DNA from 3 places in the Agarivorans albus genome. Region 2 is predicted to be linked to each of the others. Evidence: predicted binding sites of a transcription regulator. Region 2 holds the regulator's gene; each other region holds the start of a gene.

Evidence for each region. The regulator FNR, encoded in region 2, switches genes on or off when oxygen is low (the NO sensors DNR and NnrR bind a similar motif). The targets are predictions, from matches to a motif close to TTGATCTAGATCAA.
Region 1: the regulator FNR is predicted to act here: its motif matches at 1,417-1,430, upstream of frdA (fumarate reductase (quinol) flavoprotein subunit).
Region 3: the regulator FNR is predicted to act here: its motif matches at 2,135-2,148, upstream of mnmL (tRNA modification radical SAM protein MnmL/YtqA).

Annotation. Positions count from the first base shown of each region.
Region 1 is NZ_AP023032.1:551,556-556,169, reverse strand. Features, by position in the region: gene K5620_RS02675 (SLC13 family permease) at 1-278, shown strand, start outside; gene epmA (elongation factor P--(R)-beta-lysine ligase) at 317-1,291, opposite strand; gene frdA (fumarate reductase (quinol) flavoprotein subunit) at 1,489-3,282, shown strand; gene K5620_RS02660 (succinate dehydrogenase/fumarate reductase iron-sulfur subunit) at 3,284-4,018, shown strand; gene K5620_RS02655 (fumarate reductase subunit C) at 4,021-4,410, shown strand; gene frdD (fumarate reductase subunit FrdD) at 4,420-4,614, shown strand, end outside.
Region 2 is NZ_AP023032.1:2,362,292-2,366,905, forward strand. Features, by position in the region: gene K5620_RS10840 (heavy metal translocating P-type ATPase) at 1-85, shown strand, start outside; gene ccoS (cbb3-type cytochrome oxidase assembly protein CcoS) at 82-255, shown strand; gene K5620_RS10850 (sulfite exporter TauE/SafE family protein) at 239-904, shown strand; gene fnr (fumarate/nitrate reduction transcriptional regulator Fnr) at 973-1,719, shown strand; gene uspE (universal stress protein UspE) at 1,855-2,787, shown strand; gene ttcA (tRNA 2-thiocytidine(32) synthetase TtcA) at 2,868-3,764, shown strand; gene K5620_RS10870 (glucosaminidase domain-containing protein) at 3,761-4,519, opposite strand; gene cobB (Sir2 family NAD+-dependent deacetylase) at 4,516-4,614, opposite strand, start outside.
Region 3 is NZ_AP023032.1:3,978,596-3,983,209, reverse strand. Features, by position in the region: gene tyrS (tyrosine--tRNA ligase) at 219-1,505, opposite strand; gene K5620_RS18035 (DUF2750 domain-containing protein) at 1,629-2,006, opposite strand; gene mnmL (tRNA modification radical SAM protein MnmL/YtqA) at 2,222-3,130, shown strand; gene K5620_RS18025 (sensor domain-containing diguanylate cyclase) at 3,238-4,614, shown strand, end outside.

The DNA of each region.
Region 1 (4,614 bases), 1.8 Mb from region 2:
TTATGTCGAACACGGCCACCGCCAACTTAATTATGCCCATCGCGGCGGCAGTTGCCACCAGCTTGCATGGTTTGGATGGTGACGGCGGCATCACAACCCTACTAATTATTGTCGCCCTGTCGGCTTCCTTAGGCATGATGTTACCCGTTAGCACCCCGCCCAACGCCTTGGCTTACTCAACCGGCTTTATTGAAACCAAAGACTTAATAAAAGTAGGCGGGATTATTGGCTGTACCGGCTTGGCGCTACTGTATGTGGCTATGATGATATTCCTATAACACCAAAATAAACGGGAGCACAGCTCCCGTTTATTTGTTTACGCCCTGTCTACACTAAAGCTTTGCACCGCTTGAATGTTAGGCGTGCCTAATGCCAACATCAACAGGCGGTCGATGCCTAGAGCAACGCCTGCACAAGCGGGGAGGCCTGCCGCTAAAGCAGCTAAAAAATGCTGATCCACTTGCGCAGCAGCCAAGCCCATATTTTCCCGCACCTGCTGGTCTTTAGCAAAACGCGCGGCTTGCTCCTTAGCGTCGGTGAGTTCATGAAAGCCATTGGCTAACTCTATGCCTTTAAAATACAGCTCAAAGCGCTCTGCTACTTGCGGGTCTTTTGCTGAAATTTTAGCTAGCGCGGCTTGTGATGCTGGAAAGTGATAAACAAAGCAAGGGCGCTGCTGGCCAATTTTAGGCTCAACGCCCAAGCTAAATAACAGCTGCAAAATGGTGTCTCGATCAGGCTCATTCACCACTAAATCTTCAACCGATAGGCGTTTAGCTACAGCAACAAACTCAGCTTGGCTAGCATTGATGGGATTGATACCAAGGTGTCGCTCAAAGGCTTCAACATAGCTTAAACGCTCTGCCTTATTACAAGCCAAGACCTCGGTGATTAACTCATCCATTTCATCCATTAAGGCAAAATGGTCAAAACCAATACGGTACCACTCCAACATAGTGAACTCTGGGTTATGAAAACGCCCAGCCTCTTCATTACGAAAAGCTTTTGCCAGCTGATAAATGCAGCCACTACCAGCAGCTAATAAACGCTTCATATGAAACTCGGGCGAGGTTTGTAAATACAAAGGCATGGTTTTGGGTGCAGCCGGCCCAGACAAAGTTGTGCTGAAGCTATGCAAGTGCACGTCACTCACGCAGGCCTGGCTTAAACAAGGTGTGTCTACTTCCATCACTTCACGCTTGGCAAAAAAACATCTGATTTTGTTAATGATTTTTGCTCTTTGCTGAAGTGTTTGAATACTTGCAGAGGGTTGCCAAAGTGTTTCAGACATGCAAATTTTTTCCTGCATTGAGTTAGAAATTGTCGCGGGGTTTTATACCACTTTGCTAACAAAAGCGGGAGTTATATCTCAAAAGCTAAATTATCTCAGCAGCTTGCACAAAGTAGCGTCAATATTTGATTTTAGTCAAGCATCAAAAAGCTAATACCCGCACAATCATTGTAGGCTTATTTCGTATGGAGAAAAGCGTGGAAGTAATCAAAACTGATGTCGCCATTGTTGGCGCTGGGGGCGCAGGTTTACGCGCCGCCATTGAAGTTGCAGAACAACACCCCGAGTTAGAAGTAGCATTAATTTCAAAAGTATATCCAATGCGCAGCCACACCGTTGCCGCAGAGGGTGGTGCTGCAGGTGTAGCTCAAGATCACGATAGCTTTGATAACCACTTTAACGACACCGTATCGGGTGGCGATTGGTTGTGTGAACAAGACGTGGTGGACTTTTTTGTTGAGCGCGCTCCCAAAGAACTTACTCAACTAGAGCACTGGGGTTGCCCTTGGTCACGTCGTCCCGACGGCAGTGTAAACGTACGCCGTTTTGGTGGCATGAAAATCGAGCGAACTTGGTTTGCAGCCGATAAAAGTGGCTTCCACATTCTTCATACCTTGTTTCAAACTTCAACCAAGTATCCCAGCATTAAGCGCTACGACGAGCATTTTGTGCTCGACCTAGTCGTAGAAGACGGCCAAGTAAAAGGGGTTATCGCCTTAGATATCGCCGAAGGCGTAGCCAAGCTTATTCAAGCTAAGTCGGTGATTATTGCCACTGGCGGTGCAGGTCGCGTTTATCGCTTTAATACCAACGGCGGCATTGTGACTGGTGACGGTATGGCCCTAGCTTATCGTCATGGCGTAGCACTGCGTGATATGGAGTTTGTCCAATATCACCCTACTGGTTTACCCGGCTCAGGCATTTTAATGACCGAGGGCTGTCGTGGTGAAGGCGGCATTCTTACCAACAAAGATGGCTACCGTTACTTACAAGACTACGGCCTAGGGCCAGAAACGCCAGTTGGCGAACCTAAAAACAAATACATGGAGCTAGGGCCTCGAGACCGTTTAAGCCAGTGCTTTTGGCAAGAAGCGCAACTTGGCCGAACCATTGAAGGGCCAAATGGCGACTACGTAAACCTCGACCTTACTCACTTAGGCGAAGACTACTTACTAGAACGCTTACCGTTTATTTGCGAATTGGCAAAAGCCTATATGGGCGTAGACCCCGTTAAAGAGCCGATTCCAGTGCGCCCAACCGTGCACTACACCATGGGCGGTATTGAAACCGACGGCCGTTGTGCCACATCACTAAAAGGCTTATATGCCGCAGGTGAATGTTCATCAGTTGGCTTGCATGGCGCTAACCGTTTAGGCTCTAACTCACTCACCGAAATAACCGTATTTGGTCAGGTGGCGGGCGAATCAGCAGCACGCAATGCCATTGTGAGTGAGCATAGCGACAGTGCTTCATTGCTTGAGCAAGCAGAGCAAACTCTGGCTAAGTACCAAGCCTTAAAATCGAATCAAGGTGATGAAAAAACCTCAGACATTCGCAACGAGTTAGGTCGTACCATGGAAGCTGGTGTGGGCATTTACCGCACCGCAGAAACCATGCAACAAACCATCGATAAAATTGCCGAGCTAAAACAGCGCTACAAAAACATTAAGTTGGTAGACGACAGCGAAGTGTTTAATACCGAATGGCTCTACGCTGTAGAACTTGGTTACTTATTAGACGTAGCCGAAGCGATGGCTGTCTCGGCGATTAACCGCAAAGAGAGCCGCGGCTCGCACCAGCGTATTGATGGTTATGAGCAGCGTGATGATGTGAATTTCCTTAAACACACTTTAGCTAATTACCGCCCTGACAGTGCACCAGAGATTAGCTACAGCGATGTGAAGATCACCAAATCTCAACCTGCCGAACGTGTTTACGGCGCAGCCGCCGATGCCCAAGAAGCAGCCAAAAAACAAGCGGAGGCAAATTAACATGGCCGAAACGATGAAAATCGATATTCTGCGCTACCGCCCAGAAAGCGACCACGAGCCGGTATGGCAGAGCTACGACGTTCCTTACACCCGCGAAATGTCGCTGCTAGAAGCCTTGGCTTACATTAAAGACGAACTTGACCCTACCCTTAGCTACCGCTGGTCTTGCCGCATGGCTATTTGTGGTAGCTGCGGCATGATGGTAGATGGCGTTCCTAAGTTAGGCTGTAAAACCTTCTTGCGTGATTACCCCAATGGCATGAAGGTAGAAGCGCTAGCAAACTTTCCCATCGAACGTGATTTAGTGGTAGACATGAGCGACTTCATTGAGAAGTTAGAAGCCATAAAACCTTACATCATCAACGATAATCCACGCGCTTTAGAAGATGGCTGTCACACCCAATCACCTAAGCAAATGGCGCAATATCGTCAATTCTCGATGTGCATTAACTGTGGCCTTTGTTACGCGGCATGTCCGCAATATGGCTTAGACAAATCTTTCACTGGACCGGCTGCACTCGCACTATTACACCGCTACAACCAAGACAGCCGTGACGCAGGCAAGGCCGAGCGAATGAAAATAGTCAACGCTGAAGAAGGCGCATGGGGCTGTACCTTTGTGGGTTACTGCTCAAAAGTCTGTCCGAAAGACGTCGATCCGGCCGCCGCTATTCAACTCGGCAAAGTAGATAGCGCTAAAGACTATGTGATAGCCATGTTCAAGCCAGGAGAGTAAGCATGAGCAAACGTAAACCTTATGAACGTAAGATGGGTGCAACTTGGTGGCTCAAAAATACTTTTCATACCAAGTACATCATCCGTGAAGGCTCAAGCCTAGTGATTGCCATTTACAGCTTTGTATTGCTGTTTGGTCTATTTCGTTTAAGCCAAGGGGCCGAGGCCTTTAACGGTTGGCTAGATGCAATGAGCCAACCAGGCTGGGTAGTATTTCACTTACTTAGCCTTGCCTGGACGCTTTATCACAGCATTACCTGGTTTAGCTTAGCCCCTAAAGCCGCCAACATTTGGCTAGGCCAAAAGCGCGTACCCGACAGCTGGATAGTAAGTGGAATGTACGGCGCTTTGGCTGTGATTAGCTTAGCTGGCTTAATCTTGGTTTTGATTTAGGAGACACCAATGAAACGTTCTAATGAACCTGTATTTTGGGGAATGTTTGGCGCTGGCGGCATGGTTGCTGCGCTATTCACTCCTATCGCTATTTTAATTACTGGCTTACTGGTGCCTATGGGGATTATTCCGGGCGAACAATTCTCCTATGAGCGACTCCTAGCCTTCTCCCAACACTGGTTAGGCGCAGCAGTAATTTGGATA
Region 2 (4,614 bases):
TGTTACTCCTTATATGGCTGCTATCGGTATGTCATTATCGTCTTTAGCGGTACTCACTAATTCCTTAAGGTTAAACAAGCAATGAGTATTATATTTGTCTTGATCCCCATCGCCCTGATCTTTGTATGTGTAGGAATTGGTATATTTTTCTGGGCTGTTAAAAGCGAACAATTTGAAGATTTAGACCGCCAAGGTATCAACATTTTGTTTGATGATAAGAACAAAACCAAACAAGACAATGATCCTACAGACTGATTTTGTAGCAGCTTTTATCACCGGCTTATTAGGCGCCACACACTGCATAGCAATGTGTGGCGGCATCGCATGCATACTAGGTTCTCGTGCTAATAACTCTTCCAATAAACTTTTAGTAAGTATCGGTTTTAACCTAGGTCGGATCCTAAGCTACTCTATTGCCGGCGCTATTGTTGCTGGTTCCATACAAGCAATTAGCCAAGTTCATCAATCGTTTTATATGCTAGTAGCTTTACAATGGTTCGCAGCGATAATGCTCATTTTACTGGGTATCCACCTTACTCGATGGTGGTCAATTCTCACGCCAGTGGAACAACTTGGCAAAGGTTTGTGGTCAAAGGTGCAGCCTAAAGCAAGTAAGATGTTGGCACTGCAACACCCAGCAGCCAGTTTACCATTAGGCATGTTATGGGGTTGGCTACCTTGCGGTTTGGTTTATTCAACATTGGTATTAAGTGCTAGCCAGGCTCATTGGCTAAACGGAGCGGGCGTGATGTTTAGTTTTGGTTTAGGTACGTTTAGTGTGATGCTGTTAGCCGTATTACTGGGCCAGCAACTAACTAAACTAATGACAAATCGCGTATTACAAGTTTGTTCTGGACTGAGTGTTTTGAGTTTAGGGATCTACCAAGTTGTTACATTGTTGTAGCAATAGATCTAGAAAATTTATTACATAAAGAGTAGAATTGCCTCGAACTCCTATAGCATAGTTTGAGTATGAGCATTAACCCAAAAGCTAGTCAAAGAATCCAAACTGGTGGTTGTGAAATTCACTGCCAAGATTGCAGTATCGCCCAGTTATGTATCCCTTTCTCTCTTAATGAGACCGAGCTAGATCGCTTAGATAGCATTATCGAGCGTAAAAAGCCTATTCAGAAAGGCGAAGAAATATTTGCTGCAGGCGATAAGCTAAAAAGCTTATACGCCATTCGCTCAGGTACAATTAAGTCCTACACCATTACTGAACAAGGTGATGAACAGATCACCGGTTTTCACTTAGCTGGCGACCTAGTTGGCTTTGATGCCATTAACAGCCAAGAGCACCCTAGTTTTGCTCAGGCACTTGAAACATCAATGGTATGTGAAATTCCTTTCGACACCATGGATGAATTGTCTGCCACAATGCCTAAGTTACGCCGTCAAATGATGCGCTTAATGAGTAATGAAATTGTTGCAGACCAAGAAATGATTTTGCTACTAAGCAAAAAGAATGCAGAAGAACGTTTAGCTGCCTTTATTTACGGTTTATCACAACGCTTTTCGGAGCGAGGTTTTTCTCCAAGAGAATTTCGTCTGACTATGACTCGTGGTGATATCGGTAATTATTTAGGGCTAACTGTAGAAACCATTTCCCGTTTACTTGGTCGTTTCCAAAAAGCAGATATGATTGCAGTAAAAGGTAAATACATTTCAATCACTGATCGTGATGCACTACGCCAACTAGCTGGTACTAAACAAAGCTAAGTACCTAATAACACTGACCTGATTTACATCAATCTATCGAAAGAAATCTAGGTCAGTGTTAACTATATCTAATTTATTCCTACCAAATTAAGCTAAAGTTAAGTAGCTATTCCAGAAGATTCTAGGAGCTGCTTTATGATTAAGTATCGTAATATTTTAGTGGTCATCGACCCTCTTCACGACACCCAGGCGGCCTTGTCTCGTGCTGTTTTTCTTGCGCAGAAAGAAGACAAAGCAAAAATCAAAGCTCTACTTACTATTTACGACTTTTCTTACGAGATGACATCCATGTTATCTGGAGAAGAGCGCGAAGCTATGCGTTCAGGAGTGATAGAAGAACGTAATGTTTGGCTAAATGAAGTAATAGCTGCAACAAACACTGCTGGGATAGAAATAGAAACCAAAGTAGTTTGGAACAATCGCTTATACGAAAGTGTCATTGAAGAAGTTCTCGACTTTGGTCACGACCTAGTCGTTAAAGCGACACACCCGCACCCTACTTTACAGTCGATTATTTTTACCCCGAACGATTGGCATATTTTGCGTAAATGCCCCACTCCAGTGTTAATGGTAAAAGAACATGACTGGCCAACCGAGGGTAAAATTGTTGCTGCGATCCACGCAGGAGCAGAAGATGAAGAGCACCACAAATTAAACGAGCGAATCGCTAACGAAGCAAAAGACCTAAGTAAGTTGCTAGACGCAAATTTACATGTGGTAACTGCCTATCCTGCAGCACCGGTAAATATTGCGATAGAGCTGCCAGACTTTGATCCGCTTAAGTACAATAAGAACGTCATGGAGTTTCATAAAACCGCGCTTAACAAATTTGTTGAAGAACAATTTGAGCAAGTGGTCACCACACACCTTGAGGAAGGTTTACCTGACGATGTAATCCCTGAAGTAGCAAACGAGATAGATGCAGAAATTGTTATTTTGGGTACCTCAGGTAGAAGCGGGTTTAGTGCTGCACTTATTGGCAATACCGCTGAACACGTTATCGACCAATTAGACTGCGATTTATTGGCGCTTAAACCGCAAAATTTTGTCAGTCCTTTTCAAAAATAGATAAAGCTAAACTGACGTTAAACATTGCTTAAGCAAAGCGGGGTTATATAATAGCCCCGCTTTTTTATTGGGAACACACTATGTCAGTTACAGCAAAACAACAATACAACCACAACAAGCTACAAAAGCGAATTCGACGTCATGTTGGACAAGCTATTGCCGACTACAACATGATTGAAGATGGCGACAAAATAATGGTTTGTTTATCCGGTGGTAAAGACAGTTATGCAATGCTAGACATACTATTAAACCTACGCGCCCATGCTCCGATAAACTTTGATGTAGTTGCTGTCAATCTAGATCAAAAACAACCGGGTTTCCCAGAGCATATTTTGCCTGAATATCTAAAAGGCTTAGATATTGAATACAAAATCGTAGAAGAAGACACTTATTCGATAGTTAAAGACAAAATACCAGAAGGGAAAACAACTTGTTCACTGTGTTCGCGTTTGCGTAGGGGCATTTTGTATAGAACAGCCACTGAACTAGGAGCGACCAAAATCGCCTTAGGCCATCACCGAGACGACATATTAGAAACTTTATTTTTGAATATGTTCCATGGAGGCAAACTTAAAACCATGCCACCGAAGTTGGTTAGCGATGATGGCAAACATGTAGTTATTCGCCCTATGGCTTATTGTAAAGAAAGCGATATGGAAAAATATGCAGAGCTGAAATCCTTTCCAATCATTCCTTGTAACCTTTGTGGTTCCCAAGAAAACCTACAACGCCAAGCGATTAAGCAAATGCTTAACGATTGGGAAAAGCGTTTTCCCGGCCGAATCGAATCGATGTTTAGATCGGTCCAAAATGTAGTTCCTTCACACCTACTCGACCATCAACAATTCGACTTTAAATCAATAAATCGAGATAGTGGAATTATTGATGGTGGTGATATTGGCTTTGATGCGCCAGAGTTAGAAGACCAGCCAAGCCAACAAAGCCAAGCTGGTATTGTGCAAGTTGTTGAGCTTTAACCTGCGATAATCGGTGTTCGGGTTGGCCAAATGTTTTGGTTAACCCTCATCATTTGCTGTAACTCTTCTACGTAAGCTTCGCCTCTTTCAGAGTAACTGCTCAGTTGAGTAGCTAGTTCCATTGCGTTTAATTCTCCGCTAGAGCGTGCCAGATTTCGTTGTTGCTGGAAACCTTTGTATGCTGGGTGGCTATTTAAGTTATTCATATACACACTCACCGACTCATACACGCTATCGAACTTTCTTACTTCGTGGTTAGCCCCATCGTTTCGATTCAAAGGAACTAAACCACAGCCCTTCTTATAACACCATTGCCCAAATAAGTTATTACCTTCACGGGCAAATCGCGACGTTCCCCAAGCTGATTCATTTGCTGCCTGTGCAAGTACTAAAGCTGGTGGAATAAGATCTACTTTAACTAATAAGTGTTGAATTTGGGATTGTTCATCCAGCGATGGGTCAACTCGATAGAGCTCTGTGAGCTGACTTAGTGTCTGTTTTTGTTTGTTAGAAAGGCTTGAGCTCTTAGCTAACGTTGCGGCTATAGCTTCCACTTCTGAGCGTTGTTGCAATATTTTATTGTTGCTTGCTTCAATTAGTGGAGTGATGAAGTCTGTAAAGCTTTGCTTTTTTTGTTGAACATTTTCAATTTCGTGCAGCGGAGGTAAGCTTTGTGACTGAGCTTGCTGCTCTGGGGATTGTTCACAAGCAACTAAAAACACTGCTACCAATCCCGGTAAAATTATTCTTTTCAATTATTAACTCTTAGTTCTGAAGTGAGTTCACTAAGAAACTCGGGTACTAATTCGCTGGCTGGGCCGTAATAGCGTTCGCCAAATTCGCTCTGCAT
Region 3 (4,614 bases), 1.6 Mb from region 2:
ATAACTTAATTTCGTGCAGCTAGATTTGAATTAAAGCTTTCTAGGGAAAATACCAGTGCAATGAGGAGTTTATGAAGGGTGATTGAAGCCAACAAGAAGTGACATCGGAATACGTAGAAAAGGTTGTTCTGGCAGATAACAACAGCAAAGGTGGTGGAGAATGTGTTGAAGGGATTAAATCGAGCAATCAGCGTGGCTGATTGCTCTTAACAGCAAAATTATTTAGCCCAAATGATCAAACTGAATAATTTTTTACCGCGCTTAACTACTGAATACTTACCGTATAAGGCATCGCTGGCTTGCAAGGTTAGCTGAGGGTCGTTTAGCTTTTCGCCGTTTACAGACACTGCGCCGTTACCAATAAATTCGCGCGCCATTTTATTTGATTTAGCTAACTCACTCGCTGTAAGTAGCTCAACTAAACCAGCTTCGCTTTGTTCAAGTTGAGTGGTAGGCAAACCATCTTGGGCTAGCTGCTCTAAATCTGACTCACTGAGAGAGGCTAAGTCGCCAGAGAATAGCGCTTGAGTAATCCGCATTGCTGAGGCTAAGCCTTCTTCTCCATGCACTAAACGAGTTACTTCTTTGGCTAAAATACCTTGCGCTTCTGGGCGACCTTGGGCGGCTTTATCACGCTCTTCAATGGCTGCAATTTCGGCTACGTCGATAAAGGTGAAGTAACGCAAGAACGAATATACGTCGGCATCCGCCGTGTTAATCCAGAATTGGTAGAACGCGTAAGGCGAGGTACGCTTAGGATCTAACCAAATGGTACCCGTTTCGGTTTTACCAAACTTAGTGCCGTCGGCTTTGGTCACTAATGGCATTGTTAGGCCATATACTTTGTTGCTGTACATGCGTCGAGCTAGGTCAATACCGCCAGTGATGTTGCCCCACTGATCAGAGCCACCAATTTGTAAGGTGGTGTTTTCTTTGTCGCTAAGCTCGGCAAAGTCGTAAGACTGCAGCAACATGTAGCTGAACTCGGTGAACGAGATACCCGACTCATCACGGTCGATACGCTGTTTTACCGATTCTTTTTTGATCATGGCGTTAACGCTAAAGTGTTTACCTACGTTACGCATGAAATCAATTACGTTTACTTTGCCAATCCAATCTAGGTTGTTAATTACCTTGGCTGCATTTGCTTGGTCGCCAAACTCAATAAACTGGCTAACTTGCTTCTGCAGTTTGCCTACCCAGCCGGTAACTACGTCATCACTGTTTAGTTTACGCTCTGCGGCTTTAAAGCTTGGGTCACCAATTAAACCGGTTGCACCACCCACCAAGGCTAAGGGCTTGTGACCAGCTTGTTGGAAACGCTTAAGCATAAGTAGTGGCACTAGGCTACCAATGTGCAGGCTGTCGGCAGTTGGGTCAAAGCCACAATACAGGGTGCGGGCTCCACTAGAAAGGTGTTCGGCCAGTTCTTCGTCGGCAGTGCATTGAGCAACTAGGCCGCGCGCCTTCAAATCTTCTAATAATGGATTAACCGTTGTCGTCATAATTTAACCTGTATGTATTTCTGTACCCGTTTGGGCGCTATGAACAATTTTCGAGCCGAAGATTCTACACTTAAGTCCTTACTAAAAAAACTGCTTTGGACTTAAGCGCGGTAAATACTCGGCTTACTTGATTTTTCCGCTGCTTAGCTCGTCGGCAAGATCTAAGGGCGCAACAATTGTGCCTTCACCGGCAAAGCTAGGAGCCACTGCTAGGTCAAAACCATCGTTGGCCATTCCTGGGAGCCACTTCTCGGTCAAGTCACTCAAACTAATGGCTAGGGCTTTAAAGTTGGCGTGATCTTTACTGGCCCAGTGTTCGGCAAGTGCTTGCTCGCTCCACAGCAGTAATACTTTTTCGTCACCGGTTTCGATAATCAAACAACCCTGTTCGTCACTTAAGGTCCAAACCTGTTGGGCCTTACGGGCTTGTTCGATAAAGCTTTGATAACGCTGTTTAGTGGTTAGACGGTCATTTGCGTCGATTAATGCTTGAGAGCTCATGTTGATTCCTAGGTGCGACTGTATTAGCGGCACGCAGTATAGCAGCTTCAAGAGGTGCTGTTTATCTTTGCTGAGGAGCAATTGAGAGCGCTGTTGTTGATCATCTAATGTCTAAATGTTGTGCTCTCTTGATCTACAACTAAGACCTAGCTGGCTCCTGCCAGTAGACTAGCCGCCGTTTTGGGTTTTTCCCACCTTATTAAAGAGTGAAAGCTGTGCAGCTAGATTTATATGTAAACACCTTAGGTCGTCATATTAAGCAACATTTTAGCGGGCGAGTGCGCAAGCTAAGTGTGGATGGCGATTTCACCTGCCCAAATCGCGATGGCAGTATTGGTAAAGGTGGCTGTACCTTTTGCAACGTAGACGCTTTTGTTAAACCGCAACAGCAAATGATGTCGATTGGCGAGCAGCTGGATGCACGCAAGGCTGAGCTAAAACATAAAGATATCCGCTATTTAGCCTACTTTCAGGCCTATACCAGCACCTATGCCGAAGTAGAATATTTGCGTGGGATGTATCAGCAAGCTTTAGCCGATGAGTCTGTGGTGGGTTTATGCATTGGTACCCGCCCAGATTGCGTACCCGAAGCGGTGTTAGAAATGCTGGCAGAGTATCAGGCTCAAGGTAAAGAAGTTTGGCTAGAGCTAGGTGTTCAAACTGCCCATGATGAAACTTTAAAGAAAATAAACCGTGGTCATGATTTTGCGGCGTTTCGAAAGGCTGTAGCCCGTGCCCACCAATACGGTTTAAAAGTATGCGCCCATCTTATTTTGGGTTTACCGGGCGAAGAGCCTGAACATTATATGCAATCACTTGAGGCGGTACTTGCCGAAGATATTGCTGGTATTAAGTTGCATCCTTTACATGTGGTTGAGGGCAGCACCATGGCTAAAGCGTGGCGAGCAGGCCGCTTAGATACCATGAGCCAGCAGCACTACGTTGAACAAGCGGTAAATCTTATTCGCCATACCCCTGAACATGTGGTTTATCACCGTGTAAGTGCCCATGCTCGGCCGCCGGTTTTACTGGCGCCAAATTGGTGCCAAAACAAGTGGTTAGCCCTCACAGATATTGCCAAAAAGTTGGCCTTTGATGGCCCCCAAGGTAGCGCATTAAGTTAGAATGTGATGCAGTAAATGTGAGCTAATTGCTTGTTTAGTAAATGATTATTTTCTTATGTCATATAATCAGGTAAAGTAGCAGCGGTTGCAGAAAAAATGGACAATCGATGCACGAAAACTTTTATCCAACAGTCTGGATGCAGGCAACAATAGCATTACTTAGCATACTGCTAGTCATCGTTATTGTTATGTGGGCCTTAGCTCGCAGAAAGGTGCGTGCTCAGCGCGCGGCAATGGTGAAGTCACCGGCTGCTCAGCTGATGATTGACCTAGAAGCCAAACAGGTTATTTTTGCTAATCCTCGTGTCTGTGAATTACTGCAGCTAGCTAACAATGGTAAACATTGGCAGTTCTTCGATTCTGCCCACCTCGAGCAATTGTTAGAGCTACTAAAGCCCCATCAGTCTTCAGCTAGTATTGAAGGTGTTCACTGGCTGGTTAATTTCCCCCAGCAAACTCGGGTTTTGCTTCTTTACGCTAGCTTAACTGCGCATAATGGCCGAGAGGTTTGGTTCATTAATGCTTACGAAAACGCTCAAGGTTATTCTTATTTAAATCGAATTGAGCAAGAGCAAAAATTGTTTGCAAACGTGCTTAATTCCATTCCAGAATTTATTTACTTTAAAGACGCTAATGAGCGTTTGCTTGGCTGTAACCAAGCATGGGCAGGCTTTCATGGCTTAAAGCCTGGTGAGCTTGCCGGTAAGAAGCTGAGTGATTTTTTAACCCGTAATGAGTTAGAGCGCAGCCAAACCTATGACAACCAAGTATTGGCGGGCGAGCCTTGCCAACATACCGAATGGTTTAGTGCGCCAGATAGCCGACAAATCCTGCTGCAAAACAATGTCTATCCGCTTAAGAACCAACAAGACGAAGTGACAGGTGTGCTTAACGTGTCTTACGACGTAACCAAGTGGCACGAGCTTAACCGTAAACTGGAACATGAAAACCAAAACCGAATCAGCTCCGAGAAAGAGTTAGGGCGGCAAAACAACCTTATTCGCACCGTGTTTAACTCAACCCCCGATCCATTGGGCTTTATTGATGATAAAGGTAACTTTGTTGGCGGGAACGAACCTTTCGCCAAAATGTTTGGTTTTACCAGTGATGAGTTGTTAGGCAAACACCTTACCGAGGTTCTTAGTGAAGAACAGTTAGAACAACATCAGTTGCAAAACCGTCAAATTTTAGAAGATGGCAAGCCGATCCGGTATGAAGAATTAGTGTACTTGGATGATGGTCACCAGATTTGGTATGAGGTGATTAAAGGCCCTTATTTTGATGATGTGAGTGGCGAGCGCGGCATTATCTTCATCACTCGTGATGTTACCGAGCGTAAAGCCACCGAGCAGCAACTGGCCGACGCGATTATGCAGTTACAGGAACTCAGCTTTATCGACAGCCTAACTCAAGTAGCTAACCGCCGTAGTTTTGATGAGAAATTATTGCAGTTGTGGCTAACTCATCGTCGTGAAGGGGTAGAG